Regions from separate parts of the Cytobacillus sp. FSL R7-0696 genome, predicted to be linked through region 1. Evidence: riboswitches for the same ligand, from Rfam matches in the RefSeq annotation. Region 1 holds a riboswitch; the other holds the start of a gene.
What was found. Region 1 has a riboswitch for S-adenosylmethionine ahead of MKX29_RS00665 (LLM class flavin-dependent oxidoreductase). Riboswitches for the same ligand answer to the same signal wherever they lie in the genome.
Positions count from the first base shown of each region.

Region 2: another riboswitch for S-adenosylmethionine. It lies ahead of MKX29_RS03370 (MetQ/NlpA family ABC transporter substrate-binding protein); the one in region 1 lies ahead of MKX29_RS00665 (LLM class flavin-dependent oxidoreductase).

Region 1 covers NZ_JBBOWA010000001.1:133,272-138,663, reverse strand. The annotation lists gene MKX29_RS00680 (MBL fold metallo-hydrolase) at 1-343, shown strand, start outside; gene MKX29_RS00675 (lipoate--protein ligase) at 356-1,342, shown strand; gene MKX29_RS00670 (fatty acid--CoA ligase family protein) at 1,552-3,111, shown strand; SAM riboswitch class I at 3,173-3,284, shown strand; gene MKX29_RS00665 (LLM class flavin-dependent oxidoreductase) at 3,443-4,840, shown strand; gene MKX29_RS00660 (MetQ/NlpA family ABC transporter substrate-binding protein) at 4,858-5,392, shown strand, end outside.
Region 2 covers NZ_JBBOWA010000001.1:647,869-653,260, reverse strand. The annotation lists gene MKX29_RS03385 (cobalamin B12-binding domain-containing protein) at 1-203, shown strand, start outside; gene MKX29_RS03380 (STAS domain-containing protein) at 190-963, shown strand; gene MKX29_RS03375 (pyridoxal phosphate-dependent aminotransferase) at 1,242-2,405, opposite strand; SAM riboswitch class I at 2,647-2,757, shown strand; gene MKX29_RS03370 (MetQ/NlpA family ABC transporter substrate-binding protein) at 2,847-3,671, shown strand; gene MKX29_RS03365 (aminoglycoside phosphotransferase family protein) at 3,748-4,617, opposite strand; gene MKX29_RS03360 (hypothetical protein) at 4,707-4,892, shown strand; gene MKX29_RS03355 (MFS transporter) at 4,952-5,392, opposite strand, start outside.

The DNA.
Region 1 (5,392 bases):
GACCAACCACCCTGTATTATGCTTTGCGATGCGGATAAAAGTAGATAATAAAGTAATTGTATATACAGGTGATACCTCATATAAAGAAGAGTTAGAAGGGTTTGCTCATGAAGCAGATATACTTCTATGTGAGTGTAATTTTTTTGGACATCAAGAAGGTAAAAATGCGGGACATATGAATAGCTATGATGCTGGTCGGTTAGCACAAATAGCTAAAGTGAAGCATCTTCTATTAACCCATTTGCCCCATTATGGTAATATAGAATCGTTAAAGGATGAAGCTTTAACAGAGTACAAAGGACCGATTAGTCTAGCCGCATTTGGCATGACTTTTGAAATTTAAAGGAGTGGTACCATGAAATTTATAGATAATCAAGGAATTACAGATCCTCGCATTAATTTAGCTATTGAAGAATATGCGTTGAAGAATTTAGATATTAATGAATCATATCTATTGTTCTACATAAATAAACCATCTATCATAATTGGTAAAAACCAAAATACGATTGAAGAAATCAATACAGAATACGTTGAAAAAAATGGACTGCATGTGGTGCGCCGTTTATCTGGTGGCGGTGCTGTATACCATGATCTTGGTAATTTAAACTTTAGTTTCATCACAAAGGATGATGGCGAAAGCTTTCATAATTTCTTAAAATTCACTGAACCAGTAATTACTGCTCTAAAAAAGTTAGGTGTAAATGCAGAATTAAGCGGTAGAAATGATTTGACAGTAGATGGGAGAAAGATTTCTGGAAATGCACAGTTCTCTACAAAAGGGAGAATGTTTAGCCATGGAACATTAATGCTCGATTCAGAAATTGAAAATGTTGTCTCTGCACTTAAAGTGAGAAAGGATAAGATTGAATCAAAAGGAATCAAATCTATTCGTAGCCGGGTAGCAAACATCTCTGAATTTTTAACTGAAAAAATTTCTATCGAAGAATTTAGACAGCTAATTTTACATCATATTTTTGAAGGTAGTGAAGTAAGTGAATATCGCCTAACAGAAAAAGACTGGGAAGAAATTCACAAAATCTCAGAACAAAGATATCAAAATTGGGAGTGGAACTATGGCAAGTCACCAAAATTTGATTATGAGCATTCTAAAAGATTCCCAGTGGGTTCTATTGACATTAGACTGAATGTAACAAAAGGACAAATTACTGAATGTAAAATTTACGGTGATTTCTTTGGTGTCGGAGATGTAACCGATATTGAAGAAAAGTTAGAAGGCATCCGCTACGAAAAAAGTGAAATTGAAAAGGCGCTAGCTGGTGTAAATATAAAACATTATTTCGGTAATATCACTATAGAAGACTTTGTAAATTTAGTTTATTAGAGCTGTATCAGTCTGTTTTTACTAAGGCATATAAGTATTTTCACCGTTTAGGATGAAGAACTTTTATGCTTTTTATTTTATTTATAAAGAAAAAAATAGAGTAGATCTCCGTAGACTACTTGAATCCTGAAATTTCTTTTAATATAATAAATTTAGAAAATTTATATTATAAAAATGAATGACTATTCATTCAGAAAAGAGGGAGAAACTTGAATTTAACAAGTCAGCTTCACAAGATTGCCTTAGAAAATGGGGAAAAAAATGCGTATTATTTTATGGATCAAGCATGTACATACGCAAAGCTCGATGAACAAGTAACAAGGTTTGCATCAGGACTTTCGTCATTAGGTATTAAAGAAGGTGATCATATTGCCTTGCTACTTGGTAATTCGCCGCATTTTGTTATTAGTTTATATGGTGCGTTAAAGCTAGGAGCAAAGGTCATACCGATAAACCCTATCTATACGCCTGAAGAAATTGGCTATATTTTAAGAGATGGTGATGTAAAAGCGGTGATTATGCTTGAGCAATTATTACCATTAGCAGAAAAAATGCATCATTTATTAACAGATATTAAGCATTATATTGTCTGCGAAACCGGTCAAACAAGTGGACTTCCAGCTCTGGGAGATAAGTCGGTATTTCCTAAATTGAAATCGTTTTCAGAGCTTGTTTCCAATGGAGATGTAACATTTGTTGATGCAGATGTTACACCCGATGATGTCGCGATTATACTCTATACATCAGGAACAACAGGCAAACCTAAAGGAGCCATGTTAACTCATCGTAACCTGTATAGTAATGCGAGTGATGTCGCGGACTATTTGCAAATTAATGAACGTGACACGGTGATTACAACCTTACCTATGTTTCACGTGTTTTGCTTAACTGTTGCTTTGAATGCACCTCTGATAAGTGGAGCAACAATCTTAATAGACCCTAAATTTAGTCCGAAAGAAATTTTCCGTTTAGCGGAAAAATACAAGCCAACTGTTTTTGCCGGCGTGCCTACAATGTATAATTTTCTTTATCAATATCCTGAAGGCAACCCTGGTGTCTTCCAATCTATGAGATTATGTATTTCTGGAGGTGCTTCACTTCCTGTTGCATTGTTAGAAAATTTTGAGAAGAAATTCAATGTGGTTATTTCTGAAGGCTATGGCTTATCAGAAGCTTCTCCGGTCACATGCTTTAACCCACTAGATCGTCCACGGAAACCGGGGTCGATTGGCACATCTATTATTCATGTTGAAAATAAAGTAGTTAATGAATTAGGAGAAGAGGTCGCTGTAGGTGAAGTAGGGGAGCTTGTTGTGAAAGGCCCTAACGTTATGAAAGGATATTACAAAATGCCTGAAGAAACATCTGCCTGTTTAAAGGAAGATTGGTTATATACAGGTGACTTAGCTAAGAGGGACGAAGAAGGATACTTCTACATTGTTGACCGTAAGAAAGATATGATAATTGTTGGTGGCTATAATGTGTATCCAAGGGAAGTAGAAGAGGTTTTTTATGACCATCCTGACATTGTAGAAGCGGCTGTTTTAGGTGTACCTGATCAGAATACAGGAGAAAAAGTTTTAGCCTATATTGTACCTAAAACTGAAAATTTAACAGAGGCACATTTATTGACTTATTGTAAAGAAAAGTTAGCCAAATACAAAATTCCTTCCTCTATAGAATTTTTAGAAGAATTGCCGAAGAATACAACAGGAAAGATACTGCGACGTGCTCTTAAGAAAAAGGTACTAGAAAATCAGGAAGCATAAGTTAAAAAACATGTTGACAAAAGATTCTAAATATTTTAGAGTAACTATATCAATTAAATAACCACTATCTAGAGAGGTGGAGGGACTGGCCCTACGAAGCCTCGGCAACAGACTTAGCATTGCAAGTACTGTGCCAATTCCAGCAAGCTAGCATTTAGCTTGAAAGATAGGAAGAGAATGAAAAATTTATGAGCGTACGTTACCTCTTCCTTTTTGGAAGAGGTTTTTTTATGGCTGATTGGACCACCAAAAGCGATAAACATTCTTAGCACAATTGATAAATACATTATTATGCTTCTTTTGTAGAAGTATTAGAGGAGGTAATGGCAGTATGAGTTATAAAAAACAAATGATATTGAATGCTTTTGAAATGACAAGTGCAATGCACAATTCTCATGGGCTATGGAAGCATAAAGATTCCAAACGACATCGTGCCTATAAAGATATTAATTATTGGATGGAATTAGCCAAAACACTCGAGAAGGGAAAATTCGATGCTGTCTTTTTTGCGGATGTATTAGGTGTTTATGATACGTATAAAGAAAGTAAAGAACCTTCAATTAACGATGGATTACAGTTTCCTGTTAATGATGGGGCGTTTGTCATCCCTGCTATGGCAGCAGTGACAGAGCATCTGTCATTTGCATTAACGGTGAGTACAACATATGAGCCACCTTTTGGGCAGGCAAGACGGTTTTCCACATTAGATCATTTGACAAAAGGAAGAGTGGCATGGAATATCGTTACTTCTTATCTTCCTAATGCAGCAAGAAATTTTGGTTTCAAAGATATGATCAAACACGATAAGCGTTATGAAATTGCCGATGAATATATGGATGTCGTTTATAAACTGTGGGAATCAAGCTGGGAAGATGGAGCAGTAATAGAAGATACAGAACAAGGGGTATTAATCGACCGTAAGAAAATCCATGAAATTCACCATAAAGGAGAATATTTTGATGTCGAAGGACCGCATTTAACAGAACCGTCACAACAAAGAACACCTGTTTTATATCAAGCAGGGACTTCTCCTAAAGGACGTGCTTTTGCAGCAAAACATGCAGAATGTGTATTTGTAGGTGGGCCAACACCTGAAAGAGTAAGACATTATACAGAGGATATTCGAAAACAAGCGGAAGAATATGGCAGGAATCCGGAAGATATTAAAATATTCACTTTCCTAACAGTCATCGTAGGTAAGACAACTGAAGAAGCGGAAGAGAAATTTGCTGAATACAACCAATTATGGAGTGCAGATGCAGCGAAAGCACAGTTTGGGGGCGCAAGCGGTTATAATGTTGCGGAATTTACAAAGGATGAGTTAGATAACCCATTTGAATTTAAAGCTACAGAGCATGGGCATTATAAAGCTGCTTCATTAACGAAAGATGCGAAGAAAAAACTATCGATTAAAGAAGCGATTTCAAAACTAGAAGGATTAGATAGAGACAATATAATTGTCGGCAATCCATCAGAAGTAGCAGACCAAATTCAATATCAGTTTGAAGCCTCTGGTGTCGATGGTTTTAATTTAAATCATTTAGTAACGCCAGCAGATTTGGAAGATTTTATTGAGCTTGTTATTCCGATTCTACAAGAACGTGGTTTATATAAAAAGGAATACAAAAAGGGTACGTTAAGAGAAAAGCTTTTTACTCATGGCTCGCCCCTTTTACCGAGTGGTCATCCAGGAAGTAAATATCGTAAAGGTGAAAAGATAAATAATTAAAATAAGAGGTGAAGGGTATGAGAAAAGTTTGGTTATTATTTTTTGTACTGACTTGTTGCACTGTTTTAAGTGCATGTGGGACATCAGGTTCATCCGGCGAAGAAAAGAAAGAGATGGTCTTAGGGGCGACAGTTCCTTATAGTGATATGCTTGAGCAAGGTGTAGCACCACTACTTGAGGAAAAAGGGTACAAAGTAGAAGTAAAGGAATTTAATGATTATGTTCAACCGAATATTGCTTTAGATAGTGGAGATTTGGATGGTAATTTATTTCAACATAAAGTGTACTTAGAGAATTTTAACACTGAAAAAGGGATGGATCTAGTAGATATTATTTCTGTTCCTACAGCTCCAATTGGTATTTATTCAGAAAAATTCAACTCCCTTGAAGAAGTGAAAGATGGAAGCACGATGGCCATTGCTAATGATCCTACAAACTTAGCGAGAGGATTAACAGTTGCGCGTGATGCTGGTTTAATAGAATTGAAAGATGATATAAACCCAGTCAATGCAACAGTAAATGATGTATTATCTAACCCGAAAAATTTGAAAT
Region 2 (5,392 bases), 510 kb from region 1:
ATTTACCGACACTTACGGAATATATGGAAGCTTTTTCTTATTTACCAAAGAAACCTAGGGTTCTATTAGGTGGAAGATTGACGAATTTATATGATTTAGCTTCTTTTACTGCTATAAAACCGGAAATTATTTCAAACTTATATGCTGTAGATAAATGGATCACTGCTTTTAATACGAAGGGGAGGAAAAATGCGATTAATTGATCTACATTTGCCGATACCGTATATACTGGCTAATAAGAATGGTGAAATCATTAGCTATACATCTAAAGCGGATGAAGTCTTTGATTTATCAGAAGGTACGATTAAAAGTATAGTTGATGAAGGGAGTATCTCCAAGTTTGAAAGGGTAGCTGCCATACCAGAAAAAAGCATGAGATTTGAAGCTAATTTAAAAACAAGAAGTATACCGATAGCACTATTTGATATTCATATCAGCTGGGATTTTCAAGGTAATGCGTCCATGCAATTTTTATACAAAGATGATGATAATGAACCATTAATGGAGAAATTACAAGCACTTCAAAACAGATTAGCAAAGACAGATTTTGAACTTTATGAGCAGAAGGAAACATTAGAACAAACATTGCAAAGGTTGGATGAATTATCAGGTCCTTTTATCTCTTTAACAAAAGAGATATGTTATATCCCTTTGTTTGGGGATATGACGGGCGATAAATTTACAACGATTATGGAACAAACGCTTGCCCGTCTGTCAGATCATGACTACAGGTGGATACTGATTGATTTAACAGCGGTTGCTAAAGTATATAATGAGGGAACGAGCGGTTTAGAGGTTTTAATCAAGAGCATTCTTCTAATGACAGGTGGAGAAGTGAGGCTCATTGGTATAAATCCGAGGCTAGCAAAAGCACTTCAACCTTATCAATTAAGAAATGTTGTTCATACGGAACAATCGTTACAAAGCTTTCTTCAATCAGTGATAAATGATCATGCTATATAAACATTGATTAACCTGAGAGGGTACGTGGAAAATGTATTGGGGTGCGCGGTGTTTATGGGTTGGCTTTGTTAAAAGAAAAGATTGCCGGATAACGACATGTTTTGAAAAAACTAAGTAAAGACATATGGGAACAATGAAGATGATCCTTTGTAACGGGAATGCGAATTTAAAAGGAAGAGAATATGGAGATTGAGATCGTTAATAAAACAACCTAGCCCATTGGAACTTAAGTTAACATGTTTCTATGGGCTAGGTTTGTAGTTGCTATACCTCTTATATTAAAATAATTTGAGTTCACCAATTCTTTCTACTGCTTCAATTAATCGTTCTTCATCGACAAGTAATCCAACCCGAACATAACCTTCTCCAAAGGTCCCAAAGCCTTTTCCAGCGGCAACAGCTACATCTGCTTTTTCCAGTAAGTAGTCAGCAAATTCTTCACTATTGTATCCTTCAGGCACTGGCATCCAAGCAAAAAACGATCCTGAAGGAGACTTGCCGTGCCAGCCAACCTTTTCACAAGCGTTCATGAATGCATTTCTACGTCTCTCATATCGAGCAACAAGTTCGTCTACACTTGTTTGATCCCCATTTAATGCATCGGCTGCAGCTTTTTGTATGGCAGGGAATAAGCTTACATACATATGGTCTTGAAGAAGGTTGATGGCTTCAATGATTTGTTCATTTCCAACCGCAAATCCAATTCTCCACCCAGCCATATTATATGTTTTTGATAATGTATACATTTCAATACCAACGTCCTTCGCTCCGGCTGTGGCTAAGAAACTTTCAGGTTTCTTCCCATCAAAGCCGATAGCACCATAAGCAAAATCATGCAAGATGGTCATGTTGTTTTCTTTAGCAAAAGCAACAGTTTCTTCAAAAAATGTGGAATCAGCTGTCGCGCCTGTTGGATTATTAGGATAATTCAAAAATAGTAGGCGGGCATCCTTTTTTTGTTTTTCTGTAAATTGTGAGTAATCAGGTAGAAACTGATTGGCTTCTTTTAAAGGAAAGGTTTCGTATTTTACATTTGCCAAAACCGCACCAGATTCATAATCAGGGTAACCTGGATCTGGTAAGAGCATTAGATCTCCCTCATTGAGTAGGCATAATGGGAGTTCTACTAAACCTGCTTTTGCGCCAAAAAGGATCGCTACTTCTTTTTCAGGATCAATTTCTACCCCATATTCACGCTGATAAAAGGAAGCAGCGGCCTTCTTTAATTCATTAATTCCTCGAAAAGGAGAATATTTATGTGTCATTGGGTCTTCTGCGGCTTGCTGAAGTGATTGTACAATATGTGCAGGTGTTGGCTGGTCGGGATTGCCTTGTCCTAGGTTAATAACGTCTCTGCCTTCAAGTTTTGCAGCAGCAACTTTTTGAACAAGGGAAGCAAAAAATTGTTGAGGTAATTGCTTCAAACGATGCGATAATTCCATTTTTAATCCACCTTCATTCATTTAATCTATATACGAACGCATTTTATAACCAAAAAGACAAATTGTCCAGTTAATTTTATACAAAAGGAAATATTCGCTTTCCTTTTTCGTTTTAAAAGAATAAAGGAGAGATAGTTGGATTACTAAACCCGTTTTCTAGGGAGATTGGATGTAACATTATTTCGAACATTGACAAAAATAAAAGAGAGTAGTAATATCATATCATAAAAATTAAATGAAAAGCTTATCCAGAGAGACTGAGGGACTAGGCCCTATGACGTCCGGCAACCCCCAATATTGGGAAGGTGCCAATTCCTGCAGAATGATATCCATTCATTCTGAAAGATAAGGCGGAATATAAATCAATGCCTCTTTCAGATGTTGAATAGTGGCTTTTTTTATTGGTTAAAATTCTGGTTACAGCTATGGGGAGGAAACATAATGAGAAAGTGGCTAATTGTTTTATTCATTGCAACTGTTTGTTTACTAACAGCATGTGGCGGAGGTTCAGACACGAGTGGAGAAAAGGTGGATGAAACGAAAGAACTAAAAATTGGCGCTACTGCCGGTCCTTATAGTGATATGTTGAAGAAAGCTATTGTACCTGGTCTAGAGGAAAAGGGATATAAAGTAACTGTCGTAGAGTTTAGTGATTATATCCAACCTAACAAAGCTTTAAATGAAGATGATATACAAGCTAACCTTTTCCAACATACAATTTATTTGGAGAATTTCGAGAAAGAAAATAACATGGACTTAACACCATTAATTATTGTACCAACAGCCCCAATGGGGATTTACTCGAATGTGTTTAATTCAATTGATGAGATTAAAGACGGTGCAACCATTGCCATTCCAAATGACCCAACGAATGCAGCACGCGCTTTAAATACGTTAAATGACGAAGGTTTAATTACGATTGATGAAAACGCCGATCCACTAACAGTATCTGAAAAAGATGTGAAGGAGAATAAAAAGAATTTAGTTTTTCAACCGATTGAAGCAGGACAATTACCAAGATCTCTAGAGGGTGTGGATCTAGCTGCAGTTCCAGGTAACTTTGCGTTGGCAGCCGATATGGACTTATTAAGTGCATTAACACTAGAAAATATGCTTGATGATTATCGCAATGTGGTTGCAGTTAAAGCAGACTTTGAAGATAAACAATATGCGAAAGACTTAAAAGAAGTGGTTGAGTCTGCAGAATTTGAAAAAATTATCGACGAAGAGTTTCAAGGATTTGGAAAGCCAACGTGGATGGAATAACGAAGTAATAACAAACAAGAAACCGGACAAATTTATATGGATTTGTTCGGTTTCTAATCATAGTTGTAGAATACTGTTAAACTGATCTGTGCATAATTTGTATTTTGGTCATTCCTATATTTATGGATTGTCGAACAGCTTTTTCATCTTGGTCATTGACGTTTTTCAACCATTCGTGAAATATTGGTTGTAAGCCATAAAAGGAAGTGACTCTTCTATACATTTCATCTTTATTGAATTTTGTTTGATAAGATGCGAGAGCTTCTTTAGTGAATTGATCTCCGAAATCCCAATATAGCCCTGCAAAGTCAAACGCCGGGTCCCCTATTTGCGTATCTGTAAAGTCTATAATTCCTGATATCTCCTTTTTGCTTGGATGATAAAGGATATTGGCACTTGTTAGATCACCATGAATCACGACTTTTGCTTCTTTAAATTTTGACACCGCTAAAAACATTTTATCAATTTCTTCTTTTTCTGCGTCTTTTAAGAACGGAAATATTTTTTTAATCAGGGCTTGATGTAATTGCTCCCAATAATTTTCACTATGTAGTTCTTCTATATTACATTTCTTTGCTTCATCTATATCCAGACGATGTAATTCTGTAAGAAATGTTCCTAGCCGCTTGGCTTCATATAAAGGAGGAGTAATCAATGAATGAGATAATGCTTGTCCTTTAATAAAGTGGTAAAAAACACCAATCATTTGTCCGTCTTTATTATAAAATGGAAGATAATTTGGTATTTCAATAATTGAAGAAAGATATGAGAGCTGGTGAAGTAGCTTTATTTCCTTTTTTATTTTCACTAATACTTGTTTTGTTTTTGGTATTCGGATGACATATCTTTGATTGACAATATAGATATGATGATCCCAACCAGAATGATTGCTTTCAATCTGTATTTCCTGAAGATGCGGGAGATGGTTTTTAATTAATTCCTTCATGGAACAGTCTCCTTTTTTATTATTTTGTATAAATCGTTTTTTTGAGGGGGAAAATAGGCGAGACATCTTATAAAAGGGGAGTGAATGCAATGGAAAAAAAGTATGATAATCAAGTGGATGAGAAAATTATTGCTGCTCAAAATGAAGCTCAACAATACAATCAAATGGATACAGAATTAGAACAGTCAGAAGAAGTACAAGCAGCAATGGAGAAAAGTTATGAATATGAAGTGAAGAATCAACAACCGACATATGAACCGAATAAACCATTTTAAGTAGAAAGAAGAGACTTCCATTACTTGGAGTCTCTTCTTTAATTATAGCATACCTTATTTTACATTGATGCTGTTTGATGTGCTTGTTTACTCCCATTGTGTTCGATTCGTCCATAAACTAAAAAGTAAAGAATAATTGAAGCAATTGACACAATCCCCATGTAAATGTATAACATACTGTAGCCTGTAATAGGAATCAGTAAACCTAATAAATAGGGTCCAAAACCTAAACCACCATCGAGAAAGATAAAGAAGGTGGAAGTAGCTAGCCCCATGCGATGGGGTGGCGTTAATTTGATCGCAATCGCTTGTGTACAAGACTGCATATTTCCAAAGCCTAAGCCAATCAAAGCCCCCGCCACTAATAGCATAACACCATTTGCTGAATTACTAAGTAAGAATAGACCTACGCCAAATAAAATGAACGCTGGATACATCACATAATTTGCCCCTTTGCTGTCCATTAACCTACCAGTGAAAGGACGGGATAGTAAGACAGC